2 regions of the Bacillus mexicanus genome follow, and region 2 is predicted to be linked to the other one. Evidence: riboswitches for the same ligand, from Rfam matches in the RefSeq annotation. Region 2 holds a riboswitch; the other holds the start of a gene.
What was found. A riboswitch is a leader RNA that binds a small molecule or an ion and turns the genes downstream of it on or off. The one in region 2 is predicted to bind lysine.
Positions count from the first base shown of each region.

Region 1 (10,402 bases), on a different contig from region 2:
GAAAAAATAATTTATAAGCATTAAAATAGCGTGAATGAATGGGAGATGCTATACTAAAAATCATCATTTCACAATTGGAGGAATTCAATAATGGCTATCGTAAAAGCAACTGATCAATCTTTCTCAGCTGAAACAAGCGAAGGCGTCGTAGTGGCTGACTTCTGGGCTCCTTGGTGCGGACCTTGTAAAATGATTGCACCTGTTCTTGAAGAACTGGATCAAGAAATGGGAGACAAACTGAAAATCGTAAAAATCGATGTAGACGAAAACCAAGAAACAGCTGGAAAATACGGCGTTATGAGCATCCCGACACTTCTTGTGTTAAAAGACGGAGAAGTAGTTGAAACGTCTGTCGGTTTCAAACCGAAAGAAGCACTTCAAGAGCTTGTAAACAAACATCTTTAATTTTCGGCTGCTTACATGCCAGAGCGATTCCGATTGAGGGATCGCTTTTTTTATTCGCCAATCATGAAGCATAGAGAAAAACAAACGTTCGTGTTAAACTGGAAACAAAGGATTACACACTAAGGAAGGGTAATGTATGAACAAACAACTAAAAGAAAAACTCGCCCTCCTTCCCGATCAGCCCGGATGTTATCTCATGAAGGACCGGCAGCAGACTGTGATCTACGTAGGAAAAGCAAAAGTGCTGAAAAACAGAGTGCGCTCTTACTTCACCGGTTCTCATGATGCGAAAACACAAAGGCTTGTGACGGAAATCGAGGATTTTGAATATATCGTGACGTCCTCCAATCTAGAAGCGCTTATTTTAGAAATGAACCTAATCAAAAAGTATGACCCGAAATACAATGTCATGCTCAAAGACGACAAAACCTATCCCTTTATCAAACTCACACATGAACGCCACCCAAGGCTGATTGTCACCCGCAATGTCAAAAAAGACAAAGGGCGCTATTTCGGGCCGTACCCGAACGTACAATCCGCAAGGGAAACAAAAAAACTGCTCGACCGTCTCTATCCTCTCAGAAAATGCTCCAAACTGCCGGACAGGGTGTGCCTTTACTATCATCTTGGCCAATGTCTCGCTCCGTGCGTGAAGGATATTTCTGAAGAGACAAACAGAGAGCTGGTAGAGGGCGTTACCCGCTTTTTAAAAGGCGGCTATAATGAGGTTAAAAAAGAGCTTGAAGAGAAAATGCATGAAGCTGCTGAAAATCTTGAGTTTGAACGGGCAAAAGAACTTCGTGACCAAATCGCTCATATTGAATCAACGATGGAAAAACAAAAAATGACGATGAACGATCTAGTCGACCGTGATGTATTCGCCTATGCGTATGATAAAGGCTGGATGTGCGTACAGGTCTTTTTCATCCGCCAAGGAAAGCTCATTGAACGCGATGTCAGCATGTTCCCGCTTTATCAGGAAGCAGATGAAGAGTTTCTTACGTTCGTCGGGCAGTTCTATACAAAAAACAACCACTTCCTTCCGAAGGAAATTTTAGTTCCGGACAGTGTCGATCAATCCATGATTGAGCAGCTGCTGGAAACAAACGTACACCAGCCAAAAAAAGGCTCGAAAAAAGAACTGCTTATGCTGGCTCATAAAAACGCGAAAATTGCGCTCAAAGAAAAATTCTCTCTAATCGAGCGGGATGAGGAACGTTCCATTGGGGCCGTGCAGAAACTCGGTGAAGCATTGAATATTTACACCCCGCACAGAATCGAAGCATTTGATAACTCAAACATACAGGGGACAAATCCTGTTTCCGCGATGATCGTGTTTATCGACGGCAAACCGAATAAAAAGGAATACCGCAAATATAAAATCAAAACCGTTACAGGGCCGGATGATTATGGTTCTATGAGAGAGGTTGTCAGAAGACGCTATACGAGAGTGCTTCGCGACAATCTGCCGCTGCCTGATCTGGTCATCATTGACGGAGGAAAAGGACAGATCAACGCCGCAAGGGATGTCATTGAAAATGAACTCGGCTTGGATATCCCAATTGCGGGCCTGGCGAAAGACGAAAAACACAGAACCTCAAATCTGCTAATCGGAGATCCGCTGGAGGCGGTGTATCTGGAACGAAACAGCCAGGAATTTTACCTTCTGCAACGCATTCAGGATGAGGTGCACCGCTTTGCGATCAGCTTTCACAGGCAAATCCGCGGGAAAAGCGCATTTCAATCCGTATTGGATGATATCCCGGGTATCGGAGAGAAACGAAAGAAAATGCTGTTGAAGCATTTCGGTTCTGTGAAAAAAATGAAGGAAGCAAGCCTTGAGGACATTCAAAAAGCGGGTGTTCCCGGAGCGGCGGCTCAGCTGCTTTACGATAAATTGCAAAATTAATGTTGTCCTTTTAAAAAAGATCTGATAAAATGTGAACTAATTTCATAGTTAGATCGTGTTATATGGTGAAGATAGAGGTGCGAACTTCAAGAGTAAGCCTTTAGAGAATGATGGATTCTGTGAAAAAGGCTGAAAGGGGAGCGTCGCCGAAGCAAATAAAACCCCCCATCGGTATTATTTGCTGGCCGTGCATTGAAGAAATGTAAGGCTGTCAAGAAATCATTTCTTGGAGGGCTATCTCGTTGTTCATAATCATTCATGATGATTAATTGATAAGCAATGAGAGACATTCCTCTCATTGCTTTTTTATTGTGGACAAAGCGCTCTTTCTCCTCACCCGCACGAACCAAAATGTAAAGGGTGGTAATACATGAGTCTTATTGTACAAAAATTCGGAGGTACTTCCGTCGGCTCAGTCGAAAAAATTCAAAATGCGGCAAACCGCGCAATTGCAGAAAAACAGAAGGGCCATCAAGTCGTTGTTGTCGTTTCGGCTATGGGAAAATCCACTGACGAATTGGTCGGCCTTGCAAAAGCAATTTCTGACCAGCCGAGCAAACGCGAAATGGATATGCTGCTGGCGACGGGCGAGCAGGTCACCATTTCCCTGCTTTCCATGGCGCTGCAGGAAAAAGGCTATGACGCAGTTTCCTATACGGGCTGGCAGGCGGGAATCCGTACGGAATCTGTGCATGGAAACGCCAGAATTACAGATATAGACACTTCGGCTTTAGCAGATCAGCTTGAGCAAGGAAAGGTTGTCATTGTCGCGGGATTCCAAGGTATGACAGAAGACGCTGAAATCACGACATTGGGCCGGGGCGGTTCTGACACAACAGCAGTTGCTTTGGCTGCCGCATTACAAGCGGATAAATGCGATATATACACGGATGTGCCGGGAGTGTTTACAACCGATCCGCGCTTTGTGAAATCTGCGAGAAAACTTGCCGGTATCTCATACGATGAAATGCTTGAGCTTGCTAATTTAGGCGCTGGCGTTCTTCACCCAAGAGCTGTTGAATTTGCGAAAAATTATCAAGTGACGTTGGAAGTGCGTTCAAGTACAGAAACAGAAGCGGGAACATTAATTGAGGAGGAATCATCCATGGAGCAAAATCTAATTGTCAGGGGCATTGCGTTCGAAGATCAAATCACAAGGGTCACCATTTACGGCCTGACTGGCGGCCTGACAACCTTGTCCACAATTTTTACAACACTTGCGAAAAGAAACATTAACGTCGATATTATCATCCAAACGCAAGCCGGAGACAATCAGGCCGGCATTTCCTTCTCTGTCAAAACAGAAGACGCCGCTCAAACCGTTAAGGTGCTTGAAGAATATAAAGACGCTCTTGAATTTGAGAAAATCGAGACAGAAAGCAAATTGGCTAAAGTATCCATTGTCGGATCCGGCATGGTCTCAAACCCTGGTGTAGCGGCTGAAATGTTTGCTGTACTGGCGGAAAAAAATATTTTAATCAAAATGGTCAGCACATCTGAAATCAAAGTTTCAACCGTTATAAGCGAAAATGACATGGTGAAAGCAGTCGAAGCGCTGCACGATGCATTTGAGCTTTCAAAACACCCTTCAGCTGTGCAATGACAATCAAAAAAGGCGGGACTGTGCAGTCACCGCCTTTTTTATTACACTGGGTCTTTCATATCCCATTTTACAGTCAGAACCACTTTATCGGCTCTCTTTTTCACTTGTTCATATGATTCGGCAATCTGGTTATTCATGAGTTGGATTTGTTCAGCAATAAAACCAGCTTCCATCTGAAAGCATGGTTCTTTCTGATGTTTAAGCCGGTTGGAAATGAGCGGCCCTTCAAGTTCAAATTCAAGCTCCTGTTTTTTAGTGCTTACGTTGGTGAGAGTTCCCCAGCCCGCTTCTTCAAAGAAGGCCGGAAATTCCTCCCATGATTCAAGAGGAAACTTACGGGCGAGATGTTTTCCTGCCCAATACATCATGGAAGAGTAATCTTGGCCAAGCATATCCGGGAGAACGATCTCTCGTATTAGTTCGTAGGCATAGGCATTCATTTCTATTTCTTTTAGATTATCAATAGATGCTTCGTATTTAGACTTCATATCTGTCTCCCCTCTCTCCTCCGTATATTATAGCCTAAACAGGGGGAAGGATTACAGAATGATCCTGTAATTCTTATGAAAAATTAAGAAAAAACATATATTGATAAAATAAAATTTTTGAATCTGCTAATCAATTCGGAAAATTATAATTTATGTACGCGTTTTCTTGACGCCCTTTTGAGGGAGGAGTAAAATGAAATTGTCAATAAATCTTAATAAAGTGCTTACAATTGAAAGAAGTGGGGGAAGAGATTTAGCACATTTCGCACTTATCAAACAGGGGGTAACGTAATGTCTGGGAACAGAGAGTTTTATTTTCGAAGATTGCATTCCTTGCTTGGCGTCATACCGGTCGGCATCTTTCTCATTCAGCATTTAGTCGTCAACCAGTTTGCCGCAAGAGGCGCTGAAGCATTCAATAATGCCGCTCATTTTATGGATAGTCTGCCTTTCAGGTATGCATTGGAAATTTTTATTATCTTCTTACCATTAATTTATCATGCAGTTTATGGTGTGTACATAGCGTTTACTGCAAAAAATAACGCAGGCCAATACAGCTATATGAGAAACTGGCTCTTCGTCCTGCAGCGTGTAACCGGTATTATCACCCTCATCTTCGTGAGCTGGCACGTATGGGAGACCCGCATTGCCGCACAAATGGGCGCTGAAGTCAATTTTGACATGATGGCGAATATTTTGAGCTCTCCGGCTATGCTTGGCTTTTATATTGTCGGTGTTTTGTCCACAATTTTCCACTTCTCGAACGGTTTATGGTCTTTCGCTGTGACATGGGGTATCACGGTAACGCCTCGTTCTCAAAGAATTTCGACATATGTTACGCTAATTATTTTTGTTGTCCTGTCTTACGTAGGCTTAAAAGCGATTTTTGCATTTGTATAAGAGTACTAGATTACTAGAGGGAGATGGGCTATCATGAGTCAATCAAGCATTATCGTAGTCGGCGGAGGTCTCGCGGGCCTCATGGCGACAATAAAAGCAGCGGAATCAGGAATGGCGGTTAAGCTGTTTTCCATCGTTCCTGTTAAACGTTCTCATTCGGTTTGTGCGCAAGGGGGCATAAACGGAGCGGTCAATACAAAAGGGGAAGGTGACTCTCCGTGGGAGCATTTTGATGACACTGTATACGGAGGCGACTTTCTTGCCAACCAGCCGCCGGTCAAAGCGATGTGTGAAGCGGCGCCTTCAGTCATCCACTTATTAGACCGGATGGGCGTTATGTTTAACCGGACACCTGAAGGCCTGCTTGATTTCCGCCGATTCGGGGGCACACAGCACCATAGAACAGCTTATGCGGGTGCAACAACGGGACAGCAGCTGCTGTACGCGCTGGACGAGCAAGTGCGCAGATACGAAGTTGCCGGTCTGGTCACAAAATACGAAGGCTGGGAATTTCTTGGCGCAGTATTAGATGATGACAGAACCTGTCGCGGAATCGTTGCGCAAAATCTGACAAACATGCAAATTGAATCCTTCCGTTCAGATGCTGTCATTATGGCAACGGGCGGACCGGGCATCATTTTTGGAAAATCGACTAACTCTATGATTAATACAGGCTCTGCTGCGTCGATCGTTTATCAGCAGGGAGCGTATTATGCAAACGGGGAATTTATTCAAATCCACCCGACAGCCATACCGGGCGATGACAAACTAAGGCTGATGAGTGAATCAGCGCGCGGTGAAGGCGGACGAGTGTGGACATATAAAGACGGTAAACCGTGGTATTTCTTAGAGGAAAAATATCCGGCTTACGGAAACCTGGTGCCGCGTGATATTGCGACACGCGAAATATTTGATGTGTGTGTCAACCAGAAGCTCGGCATTAACGGTGAAAATATGGTGTATCTCGATCTGTCTCATAAAGATCCGAAAGAGCTGGATATTAAGCTCGGCGGCATTATTGAGATTTATGAAAAATTCATGGGAGACGACCCGCGAAAGCTCCCGATGAAGATCTTCCCGGCAGTCCATTATTCAATGGGCGGTTTATGGGTGGATTACGATCAAATGACAAACATCCCGGGACTGTTTGCAGCTGGAGAATGTGATTACTCTATGCACGGCGGCAACCGCTTAGGGGCAAACTCCCTGCTTTCTGCGATTTACGGAGGAATGGTGGCGGGACCGAATGCGGTGAAGTATGTAAACGGCTTAGAATCTTCGGCAGAAGACATGTCTTCGTCTTTATTCGATGCTCACGTTAAAAACGAAGAAGAAAAATGGGCTGAGATGATGAGCATGGACGGAACTGAAAATGCTTATGTTCTCCATAGAGAGCTCGGTGAGTGGATGACAGCAAACGTCACGGTTGTCCGCCACAATGACAAGCTATTGAAAACAGATGACAAAATTCAAGAGCTAATGGAACGGTTTAAAAAGATTAATATCAATGACACGACAAAATGGAGCAATCAAGGAGCGATGTTCACCCGCCAGTTCTCGAACATGCTTCAGCTTGCAAGGGTTATTACCCTTGGCGCATACAACCGCAACGAAAGCCGGGGCGCTCATTATAAACCGGATTATCCTGAACGTAATGATGATGAATGGCTTAAAACAACAATGGCTAAACATGTAAGTCCGTATGAAGCGCCGGAATTTGAGTATCAGGATGTCGATGTATCGCTGATACCGCCTCGGAAACGGGATTACTCGAAGAAGAAGGTGGCGAAATAATCATGAGTGAACAAAAAACAATACGATTTGTTATTACACGTCAAGATACAGCGGACAGCACGCCTTATGATGAAGAATTTGAAATTCCATACCGCCCGAACTTAAATGTTATTTCTGCTCTGATGGAAATTCGTCGGAATCCAGTTAACGCGAAAGGTGAAAAGACAACCCCTGTTACATGGGATATGAACTGCCTCGAAGAAGTGTGCGGCGCGTGTTCGATGGTCATAAATGGAAAGCCCCGCCAATCCTGTACGGCGCTAATCGACAAACTTGAACAGCCGATTCGTTTAAAACCAATGAAAACATTCCCTGTCGTACGTGATTTGCAGGTTGATCGCAGCAGAATGTTTGATTCATTGAAAAAGGTAAAAGCGTGGATACCGATTGACGGTACGCACGATTTAGGACCGGGGCCGAGAATGCCGGAAAAACGCCGTCAATGGGCATATGAATTATCAAAATGCATGACGTGCGGCGTCTGTCTTGAAGCCTGCCCGAATGTGAATAGCAAATCAAAGTTCATGGGGCCGGCGCCGATGTCCCAAGTCCGTCTGTTTAACGCGCATCCAACAGGCGCCATGAATAAATCTGATCGATTAGAAGCACTGATGGATGAAGGCGGCCTTGCAGATTGCGGCAACTCGCAAAACTGCGTGCAATCCTGCCCGAAAGGCATTCCGCTCACCACATCGATTGCAGCTTTGAATAGAGACACAAACTTACAAGCATTCCGCAATTTCTTCGGAAGCGACAGAGTATAAGAAGCAAAAACTATTGTTGACAAAATCATAAAATAATTTACATTTTTCATTATATGTTAAACGTGATTGAAAATCCTCGAAGTCGAAAAAGGATGAGCATCGGAGCAGACTTTCACAGAATGTGATGAAGGCGGTGTTTAGGCAGGACGACTAAGTATGCAGCCGCCTTACTTTTCATCATTCGTGAGCCCGACGCGCAGGCCTGACAAAGTATGCGAGGGTATGTCGACACGCTGAAACCTCTTCCGCATGGGAGAGGTTTTTTAACAATAAGGAGATGAATAAAGATGAGGCTTCCCGCTTATATAGACATGCCGTTTCAAGACTGGCAAACGTCCTTCTCTTTTTTTAATGAAGTATCCGTTCGGTTTTCCGAGACAGACATGTTTGGGCATATGAATAATGTAATCCCTTTCATATATTTTGAAGAAGTGCGGATCTCCTATTTCCAAAAACTCAATATGATGAACAATAATAAACAGACTATGACGGTTGTGGCGAGCCAGCAATGCGATTATTTGAGGCAAGTCATGCCTTATGAAAAGCTGCGCATCTATGTGAAAACAAGCGCTGTCGGCAGCTCATCCCTTACCTTGCACTATCTCGGAGAAAACTGTAAAGGCGAGCCTTGCTTTACCGGGGCGGTTGTGATGGTCCAAGTCTCAAAGGATAGCGGCAAGGCTGTCAGCTGGACGGATGAGGAAAAAGATAAGCTTCTCCATACACCATAAACTAATTCTCTTGTATACGTCACCTCCAGTGCTCTTCTTACATATGATATCTCGACTATATCAAAACCCATTCGTTTCTGATTCGCTCTCACCTTAGCAAGGAGGGTTACAATACTTGAAGGAGAAAGAATTTCAATCGAAGCCGCTGCTAACGAAAAGAGAAAGAGAAGTGTTCGAATTGCTCGTTCAAGATAAGACAACAAAGGAGATTGCAAGCGAGCTATTTATCAGTGAGAAAACCGTTCGAAACCATATTTCAAATGCCATGCAGAAATTAGGTGTGAAAGGGCGTTCGCAAGCCGTTGTTGAGCTTCTTAGAATGGGTGAGTTAGAGCTTTAATCTTTGCCGGTATTCCTTCTTTTCAGGAAGGAGCCGGTTATTGCTGTTTATAACGCTTGAAACCATATTTGGAATGCTGTGCAAAACTTGGATAGCCAGGCAAAAAACAAAAGTTTCTATTATGATGTGTTTGGCCTAAAGTCCGCTATTTCTCTCCAGTGAGTCTTGCATTTTCTTCAAAAAAGAAGGAAAATAGACACGGAACGCTTTGTGCGTATGAGATCCTTGAGTGAGGGATGGACAAATGATATCAAAACCTTTGGAGCATGTTGCGGATATTGAAAAGTCACTCCGCCACATTGCCGCGATCATTAAACAAAAAGGACGAGAAATCCTTAACCAATATGCGATCACGCCGCCGCAATTTATCGGCCTGCAATGGCTTTATGAAGCAGGAGATATGACAATCGGCGAACTATCAGGCAAAATGTACTTGGCATGCAGCACAACGACGGACTTAATCGACCGCATGCAAAAAAATGAGCTTGTTGAAAGAGTCAAGGACCCTGCGGACAGGCGCGTTGTCCGGATACACCTTTTACCCGAAGGAGAACGGATTATCCAAGAGGTTATTACAAAAAGGCAGGAATATCTGCACAACATGTTCGAAACGTTTACAGATGAAGAAATAGCCATCTTCGAAAAATCATTGATGAAACTACAGCATGAAATGAAGAGAAAATGAGGCGATTTTGTTGGAACAACCAATAGGAGTCATTGATTCCGGGGTTGGCGGTTTAACCGTTGCAAAGGAAATCATGAGACAGCTACCGAAAGAAAATATTATCTACGTCGGGGATACAAAGCGGTGTCCGTACGGGCCGCGCCCTGAAGAAGAAGTTCTTCAATATACGTGGGAGCTGACGAATTATTTACTCGAAAACCATCACATCAAAATGCTCGTGATTGCCTGCAACACAGCAACAGCGATTGCGTTGGAAGAGATCCAGCGCAGCGTCAGCATCCCTGTTGTCGGAGTGATCCAGCCGGGTGCGAGAGCAGCGATAAAAGTGACGGAAAATCAGCATATCGGTGTCATTGGCACAGAGAATACGGTAAAAAGCAATGCATACGAAGAGGCGCTTTTGGCATTAAATCCTGATCTGAAGGTTGAGAACCTTGCCTGCCCGCTGCTTGTGCCTTTTGTGGAAAGCGGGAGATTTCTCGACAAAACAGCAGACGAGATTGTGAAAACATCGCTATATCCTTTAAAAGACACAGCGATTGATTCGCTGATTCTGGGCTGCACCCACTATCCCATTTTAAAAGAATCTATTCAGAGATATATGGGGAAACATGTAAACATTATTTCTTCCGGTGATGAAACAGCCCGGGAAGTCAGCACGATTCTTTCATACAAAGGGCTGCTTAACCAGTCTCCGATTGTTCCTGAGCATCAGTTCCTGACAACAGGAGCACGTGATCAGTTTGCGAAAATCGCAGATGACTGGTTTGGCCATGAGGTGGG
Region 1 covers NZ_JBCEYV010000001.1:203,028-213,429, forward strand. Annotated here, with positions in the region: gene trxA (thioredoxin) at 91-405, shown strand; gene uvrC (excinuclease ABC subunit UvrC) at 542-2,314, shown strand; lysine riboswitch at 2,379-2,559, shown strand; gene AAGG74_RS01130 (aspartate kinase) at 2,685-3,917, shown strand; gene AAGG74_RS01135 (YslB family protein) at 3,959-4,405, opposite strand; gene sdhC (succinate dehydrogenase cytochrome B558) at 4,697-5,305, shown strand; gene sdhA (succinate dehydrogenase flavoprotein subunit) at 5,339-7,099, shown strand; gene sdhB (succinate dehydrogenase iron-sulfur subunit) at 7,102-7,863, shown strand; gene AAGG74_RS01155 (acyl-CoA thioesterase) at 8,151-8,594, shown strand; gene gerE (spore germination transcription factor GerE) at 8,710-8,934, shown strand; gene AAGG74_RS01165 (MarR family winged helix-turn-helix transcriptional regulator) at 9,179-9,619, shown strand; gene racE (glutamate racemase) at 9,627-10,402, shown strand, end outside.
Region 1: it holds a riboswitch for lysine, as region 2 does, so the genes downstream of both, AAGG74_RS01130 (aspartate kinase) here and AAGG74_RS10890 (amino acid permease) in region 2, are expected to answer to the same signal.

Region 2 (10,402 bases):
TGGCTCAATTAAACGGCTATGAGACGAAGCTGACCGGCAAAGTGATGTTGGAAACATAAAAATCCCTCTGGAAAGGAGGGATTTTTTATTCGTAAAAACGGAGCAGGTCACCGTTTAAGATTTTATCAGAGAAAGACAGTTCTTCATTTGCTTTCTCTTTATAAGGGAGACATGCGTCCAGGTCTTCCAGCACTTCACCTGTTTTTTGGCTGTAGCACGTGTTTTTCGTGTATACATAGTTATTCGTAATAAAGCTGCCGTTTCTCAGCACGGCAAATGGAGTACGGTCATCTGACAGCAAATCATTGCCGAATTGAATTTCGCCTTTTGTCTCAATGCCAAGAAGGTGCATCAGTGTCGGCCTGACGTCGACCTGCCCTCCGGCATCAGAGATGGTTTCCGGCTTTTGATCAGTGATTCCCGGGATATGTATAAGAAACGGCACCCTCTGGAGCTGAACATTGTCATACGGTGTGATTTCATTTTTCCCTAAAAACTCAGCCATCGCCTCATTATGGGCTTCTGAAATCCCGTAATGATCCCCCATAAAGACGATCATCGAGTTGTCGTATAAGCCTTCATTTTTCAACTTTTTGATAAAATGCTTCAATGCCTCATCTTCATATCGCACTGTCGTCACATAGCGGTTTAACAGGTCGCTGCTTGAATCGAACTCATCGATCATCTGATCCTTTTCGTCAATTTCAAACGGAAAATGATTCGTTAACGTGATGAGACTGCTGTAAAACGGCTGCGGCAGGCTTTTCAGTTTGCCTGCGGACTGTTCTAAAAACTCCTTGTCCTTTAAACCCCAGCTTGTCGATGTTCTGGGCGTTACATGAAAATCATCAACATCAAAAAAGCGGTCAACCCCAAATGTATCGTACATCACATCTCGGTTCCAAAATGTTTTATGGTTGGCGTGAAAGACGGCTGAATAATATTCATGTTTTTTCAGCGATTTGTACATTGTATGAAATTGATGGTCGCTTTTCGTGAAAAAGACAGCTCCGCTAAGGGAAGGATACAGCGAGTTTGCGACGATGAATTCTGAATCAGACGTTTTGCCTTGTTCGGTTTGCTGGTAGAAATGATCAAAGAAATAGCTTTTTTTGATGAAGTCATTCATAAACGGGGTTATTTCTTTTCCATTTACCTTTTCATTCAAAACAAAGCTTTGGGTTGATTCAAGCGTTACAAAGATGACATTGCGCCCTTTTGCCAGACCGAATTTGCTTTGGTCAGGCTTGCTGTAATCAGCTTCTGTATAATTTTTAATGACAGTCATGCTGTCTTCATCTGCAAACGCTTTTGCGCTTATATGAACCGTCTGAGAAATCGTATCATAGATATGAAACTGAAACAGTCCGATATTTTTGACGAGCATTTCCCGGTCAAAGGAATGCGCCAAAAGCTTTGGCTGCTGTATTTCTGCAAGTGCCAGCGTGCATAAGATCATTCCTAAGGAAGCTGCATAGTACCGTTTGATCGTACGGGATGAGGCTTTTGTCTGCGGGGGCTTTTCTTTTCTGGAAAGCAGCAAAAGAAAAACGAAATCCGCAAACAAGGCGATAAACAGAGGATTGAACAGCTCTTTAATACTGCTGCCCATATCGCTCATGTTACTGGCCTGAAATAAAACCGGGATGGTAATAAAATCAATATAAAAACCATAAAAAATCGTGTTGGATATCAAAATGACAGTCAGAACCAAATTAGCAATCAGCAAAAAGGCCCGCTGCTTGTTTCGTTTCAGAAACAGGCTGATTCCGAATACAGGAAGAATAAAACTGAGCGGATTGATTAGCAATATGAGCTCTTCCAACAGAGAATCAATCGGTAAGTCAAAGCCGAGTTTATAGATCGCATATGTTTTGATCCACACAAATACGATCGAAATCCATAAAAACCGCTGATTGTGAAAAAAGGTTCCTTTCATTAATATGACCCCTCACGTTTACTTGATCATTTTCATGACATCCTTCTTATGTAAAACCTACTAAAAACAGCCCGTTCAGACAAGTGCCAGCACTCACGTTTAAATCGTTTGGCCATGAAACAGCATATAAAAGTAGTAACATGAAGCAATGGTCAGACCGGCTAACACGAGCTGCTCAGAAAAACTGCCTGTCTTCATATATAATGGGAGCCGCACACGGATCGTTGAAGGGAATAATAATTTGATCCCGTTCACCGTCCAAGCGTCAAGAACCAAGTGGCTTGCCATTCCGATCATCAGCCCGGTCGATATGTTTATATCTGGAATATATGTGGATGTGATAAAAAACATAATGAGCAGAAACAGCAGGCTGTGCGTAAAGGTTCGATGGCCAAAAACGGAACTGACCACTTTCGATATAAAAGGAAACCTTCTCCCAATTTTGCTTTGCGTGTGGCAGATATCGGGTATTAATGCCCCAATTGCGCCTGACGCTGCCATAAGCACTGGATCAAAACCATAATAATAAGCCGCTGCTGTACAAGAAGCGATGCCTCCCATGATGTGTGTTTTTCCTGTCATTTGTCGCTTCTCCTTTATCTTTTGCAAAAAATCTCTGAATTACAAATATATCAAGAGAATGTATGTTTGATCAACAGGACTTTGAGTGAAAAAAATGTCCTGTATAATTTCTCAAAGAAAAAGGCATCTTAAACATGTACCTATTTTCTATAAAGAGGTGATACGAATGGGTTTCTTTAATAAAGATAAAGAAAAACGCTCTGGAAAAGAAAAAAACGTCATCCAGGGAGCTCTTGAAGATGCCGGTTCAGCTCTCAAAGACGATCCGCTTCAAGAAGCTGTGCAAAAAAAGAAAAATAATCGCTAGTTACATGCGGATAGGGTTTGGCCCTATCCGTATTTTCCATCTGTTCCCTTTGACAGATCATCCTTTCTTTGATAACCTTCTGGGAGTAACTGAATATTTTCAAATCCTCACTCTTTCTCAGTGAGGTAGAGGTTGCGCGGATGATAAGTCACACATGCCAGGCTGACAGGAGCTGTTAACCATGTGTAAAAGGCATCAGCGCCGAAGTGTGGAGAAAGCCGATCCTTCTCTATGCTGGGACTGTATCTGAATAAGTGCAGGACTGCCGCGTGCTTTTTCGCGGAGGGCTATCCGGAGATCAAGGGTGTGTGTTTCTTTAAGCATGGACTTTTGTTCAGGCTTTTTTTGCGTTTACATGATCTCGGGGTCTGGTCCGTACAAAGAATCATGGAGGTACTGGAATGGAACAGACAAAAAAATGGGGTTTTTGGTTATTAACGGCGTTTGTCGTTGGAAATATGGTTGGATCAGGAATTTTCTCCTTGCCGAGCTCGCTTGCTTCAATCGCGAGTCCGTTTGGCGCTACGTCTGCCTGGCTTTTGACAGGGGCCGGTGTGCTGATGATCGCGCTTGTTTTCGGGCACTTGTCCATTCGCAAGCCTGAGCTGACAGCGGGACCGCAAAGTTATGCGAGGGCGCTGTTCTCTGATAAGAAAAAAGGGAACGCTGCTGGTTTCACAATGGTGTGGGGCTACTGGGTGGCGAGCTGGATCAGTAACGTGGCGATCATTACAAGTCTCGCCGGTTACTTGACTTCGTTCTTTCCGATCTTGGTTGATAAACGTGAAATGTTTACGATCGGCGGGCAAGAGGTGACACTCGGCCAATTGCTGACATTTGCTGTCTGTACGATCTTGTTATGGGGAACGCACACGATTCTTGTTACAAGCATTAACGGTGCAAGTAAATTGAACTTTGTCACAACACTTTCAAAAGTATTAGGCTTTGTTTTCTTTATCGTTGCCGGATTGTTTGTGTTTCAAACGGCATTATTCGATCATTTTTATTTTCCGATTCAAGGAGAAAACGGCACAAGCATTGGAATTGGCGGCCAGGTGCATAACGCCGCGATTTCTACATTGTGGGCGTTTGTCGGAATTGAGTCAGCGGTCATCCTGTCCGGCCGTGCGCGTTCTCAGCGTGATGTGAAACGTGCCACAATCACCGGTTTGCTGATTGCTTTGAGCATTTATATTATTGTGACTTTCATTACGATGGGTGTGCTGCCGCACGATAAACTTGTCGGCTCTGAAAAACCGTTCGTCGATGTCCTGTATACGATTGTTGGTAACGCGGGAAGCGTCATTATGGCGCTTTTGGCTATCCTTTGCTTATTCGGAACAATGCTCGGCTGGATTTTGCTTGGCTCTGAGGTACCATATCAAGCCGCGAAAGCAGGCGATTTTCCGGCAATATTTGCGAAAACGAATAAAAAAGGAAGCCCGGTTATCGCACTTATTATCACAAATGTGATGTCACAAGTCTTCATTTTCTCGGTTATTTCCCGGACAATAAGTGACGCATTTACATTTTTAACGACAGCAGCAACGCTTGCGTATTTAATACCGTATTTGGTATCAGCGATTTACAGCTTGAAGATTGTCATCAAAGGTGAAACATATGACCAGCTAAAAGGCTCCCGTGTAAAAGACGGAGTGATTGCGATATTAGCGTGCGTATACTCGGTGTTTGTCATCATAACAGGCACAGCCGATTTAACGACATTCATTCTCGGTATCGGTTTATTCTTTGTCGGCTTGATCGTTTATCCATTTATGGCCAAAAAGTTTCAGAAAGAAAAATAAGCATAAAACAAAAGACACCTGATTTTTCAGGTGTCTTTTTTATGAAATGCAATTTCCCGAACAGAATATCGAAAACGCATAATAATCCGCTGATGGTACAGCTCAATATGAATATTATCTTTTATTATTTTGTTAAGCTTTCCGTTATAAACTCCAGCTGGCCCTCTAGCGAAATCGGGTCTGTGAAATAGAAGCCAATCGGATCGATCTGAAAGACATGGTCATTTTTAACAGCGCTTAGGTTCTTCCAAATGGAACTATCAAATACGCCGCCATCGTCACCGCCTGATTGCCATGGCCCCGCGAAAATATAATCCCCGGCGAAGTCAGGGAGCTTCTCTAATGAAATGCTCGTATAGCCGGGACCCTGATCAATGGCTTTTTCTTTTGTCAGCTTTGTAGCTTGCAGGTCGAGATCTTTGTAAATGATGCTTCCGCCTCGTCCGAAATCTTTGCCGAATACGTAAATGTCTTTTCCATTGGATTGCATAATGGAAATGGTTTTGTTACCGATAGCTTTTTTGATGTTTGCTTTAGCCGCCGTAACTTTTTTATCCCACTCAGTCAGCCACTTTTCCGCTTTATCTTCAGTCCCAGTCATTTTTGCGAATTCTTTTAACTGTTCAATGTTGTCGAGCTTATCGTATGTTACCGCAACAGTTGGCGCGATTTTTTCAAGCTTTTTAATATCAGCGCCTTGTGTTGTCCAGACGATAATCAGGTCAGGATTCAAATCAATCACTTTTTCAACGGATGTGCCGTCCCCGATGTTTGTGACACCATCGGTTTTTCCTTTATAGTAAGGGTTTTTAAAGACGTTTTCAGGCGCCCCGACAATGTTGACGCCCAGTGTTTTGAAGTAGCCGTAGTAGCCGTCAGCCATGACAACCACTCGTTGAGGATGTTTAGGGATGTCTATCTTTCCGTTTTCAGCTTTGTATGTAAAGGTTTCATCGCTTTTTGAATCAGAAGAGGAACCTTTGTTTTCTGAGTTGCCGCAGGCGGCCAGCACGGTGATCAATAGCAATGTAATAAATGCGGTTCCGAATTTCTTATATATACGGGGCATATCTCATACCTTCTTTCAGAAAAATGGGTGAAAAAGAGAATCATTATCAATGAGATTATACCATTACAAATGTCTGCTGACACGATTTTTTTAACAATTATATTCTCATTTTTTCTATAAAACGCTCTATTACATCTGCGGAAAAAGGTGATATACTGGAATTATAATTGATAATCATTATCAGTAATAGAAAGGAAGTACGACTGTTGAGTCAACATAAAAATAGACAGACCGCATCAGAAAAAATCCAATGGACGTCAAGGTCATATAGTGCGGTTATCGTTCTTATGGCGGGGATCTGCTCACTTTGTCTTGGCGTGTTTCTATCCATATCACTCGGTGCAGCAGATATCCATTTACGCACTGTATGGGACGCCATCTTTCATTTTCAGCCGGCAGAGACGTCTCATCAAATTATACACGATCTTCGGCTGCCGAGAACGGCTGCAGCCGCACTTGTCGGCGCATTGTTAGCAGTGTCCGGTGCCATTATGCAGGGGATGACGAGAAATCCTTTGGCAGAGCCTTCGATTATGGGGGTTACTTCGGGATCGGCATTTGCCGTTTCGATAGCATTTGCCTTTTTTCCCGGACTTTCTGCAATGGGGCTTGTTTTATGGTCCTTTGCGGGAGCGGGGCTGGGGGCATCGACGGTAATGGGCATCGGCATGTTTTCCAGAGGCGGACTTTCGCCTGTAAAGCTTGCTCTCGCGGGAACGGCTGTTACTTATTTCTTTACGGGCATTTCAACCGCCATTGCAATCCGCTTTGATGTCGCACAGGATATCAGTTTTTGGTATGCAGGCGGAGTAGCGGGTGTGAAATGGTCAGGTGTCCAGCTTTTGCTGATCGCAGGGGCTGTCGGCTTAGCACTGGCATTCATCATCGCCCGGTCGGTGACATTGTTAAGTCTTGGTGACGAGCTGGCAAAAGGTCTTGGTCAATATACATCAGCGGTGAAAGCGGCCGGCATGCTTGTCGTTGTAATCTTGACGGGAGCTGCGGTTTCTGTCGCCGGCACCATCGCATTTATCGGGATGATCATTCCGCATATTACCCGGTTTTTAGTCGGTGTGGATTATCGGTGGATCATACCCTGCTCGGCGGTTCTCGGTGCTGTTTTGCTTGTGTTTGCTGACATTGCGGCAAGGCTCGTAAACGCGCCCTTTGAAACACCTGTCGGCGCGCTGACTTCTCTTATCGGCGTTCCCTTTTTCTTTTATTTGGCACGTCGTGAAAGGAGAGGGCTGTAATGAAAACAAAAGCAAAAACACCGCTTGCAGTAATGGCTGTGACCTTTCTGCTTATCGTGATGGTCTTTTTTATCAGTCTGAATTTGGGTGTCATCAAGATGGCGCCGCTTAAAACGCTTCAGGTCTTTTTGGGCCAAGGAACGGCTCGTGACGAGCTTGTTTTATTTGAATTCAGGATTCCTAGGATTATCCTTTCCTTGCTCGTTGGGGCAGGAATCGCAGTTGCCGGCGCCATTTTGCAAAGCGTATCTCAAAATGATCTGGCTGAGCCCGGTATTCTTGGTATTAATGCCGGCGGCTCACTCGCTGTTGTGCTTTTTATTTACTTTGTTCAAGGGTCAGCTTCAGACCTCAGCTTTTTCGGTACATTTATGCTGCCGTTCAGTGCTTTGGCGGGAGCAATTCTCGCTGCATTTCTCATTTATCTTCTGGCTTGGAAGAAAGGTGTGACCCCGATTCGGCTGATTTTAGTCGGTATTGGCGTGAATGCAGGGTTTAATGCTCTGCTGCTGATTTTTCAGCTCAAGATGGATCCCCATGATTTTATGCAAGCCGCGGTTTGGATATCCGGCTCCATATGGGGAGCGAACTGGAATATGATTTGGGCGATACTCCCTTGGATTGTGATCTTGCTTCCGTTTACTTTATATAAAGCGCGTTATTTGAATATTTTACAGCTTGGAGACCAATTAGCGACTGGGCTGGGCACTGCTGTTGAAAGGGAAAGACGGATTCTTCTGCTGGCAGCGGTCACTCTCGCCGCTTCATGTGTGGCAGCTGCAGGGGGCATCGCGTTTCTCGGATTGATTGCGCCTCACGTGGCAAGAAGGCTTACCGGTCCTCGGCACCAAACACTGATCCCGGTCTCTGCCTTCATTGGCGCATTTCTGTTTTTGCTCGCTGATACGCTGGCGAGAAATGTATTGGCACCGTCAGAGATTCCGGTTGGGCTTGTCATTTCCGTGTTAGGTGCGCCTTACTTTATTTATTTATTGATGAAAGCGAATTAGAGGAGAGGGCCGAATATGAATTCATTATCAACAGAACAACTTAGAATCGGTTATGGAGACAGGGTGATCGTAGAAGATTTAAATATCTCGATCCCTAAAGGGAAAATTACCACCTTAATTGGTCCGAACGGCTGCGGAAAATCAACGATATTAAAGACAATGTCCAGAATGATGCGTTCGCATGCAGGTTCCGTCTATTTAAACGGTAAAGCGATTCATAAAATGTCTACAAAGGTCATTGCGAAGGATATGGCAATTTTACCGCAGACACCTGAAGCGCCAAGCGGTTTGACGGTATATGAATTGGTATCGTACGGCAGGTTTCCGCATCAATCAGGATTCGGCAGATTACATGAGGAAGACCGCCGGATTATTAAATGGGCGCTTAAAGAAACAGGCATGGCTGAATTCGCTGATCGGCCGATTGAGGCACTGTCAGGCGGACAGCGTCAGCGCGTGTGGATTGCCATGGCGCTTGCGCAAGGGACGGAGCTCCTGCTGCTGGACGAACCTACAACGTATCTGGATCTCGCCCACCAGCTTGAAATTTTGCAGCTGCTTGACAGACTTAACAAGGAGCAGGGGCGGACGATTTTAATGGTCATTCATGATCTTAATCATGCAGCCCGTTTTTCTCATTATATGATCGCGCTTAAAAAAGGCCAGGTCATTAAAGAAGGCACTGCGCTGGAGGTCATGACGCCGGATATTTTGAAAAAGGTATTTCAAATTGATGCCGAAATCGTGACCGATCCCCGTACAAATCAACCTGTCTGTTTGACTTATGACCTGATTTAAAAATGAAAAAACGCTTGTTTCTCATTAAGAAAAATCCCGGTGCAGAGCCGGGATTTTTTATTTTTGTCTATTAAAATACAATTTTTCTATTTGATTACATTTATTTCAATAAATAGATTGAAAGTCTTTTTGGATTAATAGATAATATTGGTTAGAACGAATTGTAAATTACATAATTGACAGAAAGAGGAGATTCTTGTGTCCAAGAAGAAAAAATGGCTTATTGGCAGTGCGATATGTGCCGGTGTACTCGTATTGGCGGGGATCGGCGCCGGCGTTTTTACCTTTTTTACTCACATGAATCGAATGGCCGTCTCATCGGAAGCGGAGCCCTATGCCGAGTCGGTAGCGGTATACATGGGGAGAGAATCGGAGTCAGGCCAAACGTTTTCTGGAAAGGTTGAGCCTGAGAAACAGCAGAAAGTATATATAGATTCAGAAAAAGGCAGCATGAAAAAAACATACGTCAAAGAAGGTGATCAAGTCAAAAAGGGTGATAAGCTTTTTGAGTATGAGGGGGAGGATCATTCCGAGGATGTCGAGCAAGCCAATTTGCAAATTGAAATGACCAACCTGCAAATCAGCCGTTTACAAACATCGATAACGGAAACGGAAAAGAAGCTGAAATCGGCCGAAAAGGAAGAGAAATCCCAGCTTCAAGATGAACTGGACCAGACCGATTTCGACTTAAAAACAAGCCAGCTTGAGCTTAAGCAACATCAAAAAGAGCTGGCTGCCCTGACGAAAAACACCGGCTCTCATATCGTGACAAGCAAACATGACGGAATCGTTCAAAGCGTCAATCAGGATATCGCTGACGGAGCAACAGGCGATCAGGCAACAGGTCCGTATATCCAGATCGTTTCGACGGGCAAATATCTAGTCAAAAGTCAAATCAATGAGCTGTTAATGGACACAATCAAAAAAGGCAGCAAAGTTAAGGTCACGCTGAAAACAGGCGGTGAAGGCGAGTGGAAAGGGAAGGTCGCCTCGATCGGCAAGCTTCCCGCGGGAGCAGGCGAGGGTGAGGAATCAGAAAGCTTTGCTGAAGAAGAAATGAATCCCCAGTCCTCTAACTATCCGTTTACCATTTTATTAGACGGTCATAAAGGTCTCGAAGTCGGCTATCATGTCAATATCGAAGTGGTGAGTGATGAGGCTGATGCTGACACGATCAAGCTGCCCGCTGACATGATCATTCAGGATGACGGTGAACCGTATGTGTGGAAAGCGGATGAGAATCAGAAAGCGGTCAAACAGCCAGTTGAAATCGGGGAAACTGATAAAAATGATATGGTGGAAATCAAGAGCGGCCTGACGCTGGAAGATTATGTGATCTATCCTGACTCCGCGGTCAAGGAAGGAAAGCAGGTTACAGTCAATGCTGACACTGAATAATATTTCGAAATCGTACAAGCTGGGAAAAGAAGAAGTTCCAATCTTGAAGCATATCAATCTGACTGTCCAGGCTGGTGAGTTTCTGGCGATCATGGGGCCTTCTGGTTCTGGAAAGTCGACGTTAATGAATATCATCGGCTGTTTGGACAGACCAACCTCCGGAACCTACACGCTTGATCATATAGACATATTGAAAGGGAAAGACGGTGCCTTAGCTGAAATCCGCAACGAATCGATCGGA
Region 2 covers NZ_JBCEYV010000002.1:227,986-238,387, reverse strand. Annotated here, with positions in the region: gene AAGG74_RS10910 (substrate-binding domain-containing protein) at 1-59, shown strand, start outside; gene AAGG74_RS10905 (LTA synthase family protein) at 86-1,939, opposite strand; gene AAGG74_RS10900 (metal-dependent hydrolase) at 2,039-2,521, opposite strand; gene sspJ (small acid-soluble spore protein SspJ) at 2,688-2,828, shown strand; lysine riboswitch at 2,947-3,126, shown strand; gene AAGG74_RS10890 (amino acid permease) at 3,230-4,633, shown strand; gene AAGG74_RS10885 (iron-hydroxamate ABC transporter substrate-binding protein) at 4,758-5,702, opposite strand; gene AAGG74_RS10880 (FecCD family ABC transporter permease) at 5,909-6,955, shown strand; gene AAGG74_RS10875 (FecCD family ABC transporter permease) at 6,955-7,965, shown strand; partial or broken gene AAGG74_RS10870 (ABC transporter ATP-binding protein) at 7,981-8,791, shown strand; gene AAGG74_RS10865 (efflux RND transporter periplasmic adaptor subunit) at 8,962-10,161, shown strand; gene AAGG74_RS10860 (ABC transporter ATP-binding protein) at 10,145-10,402, shown strand, end outside.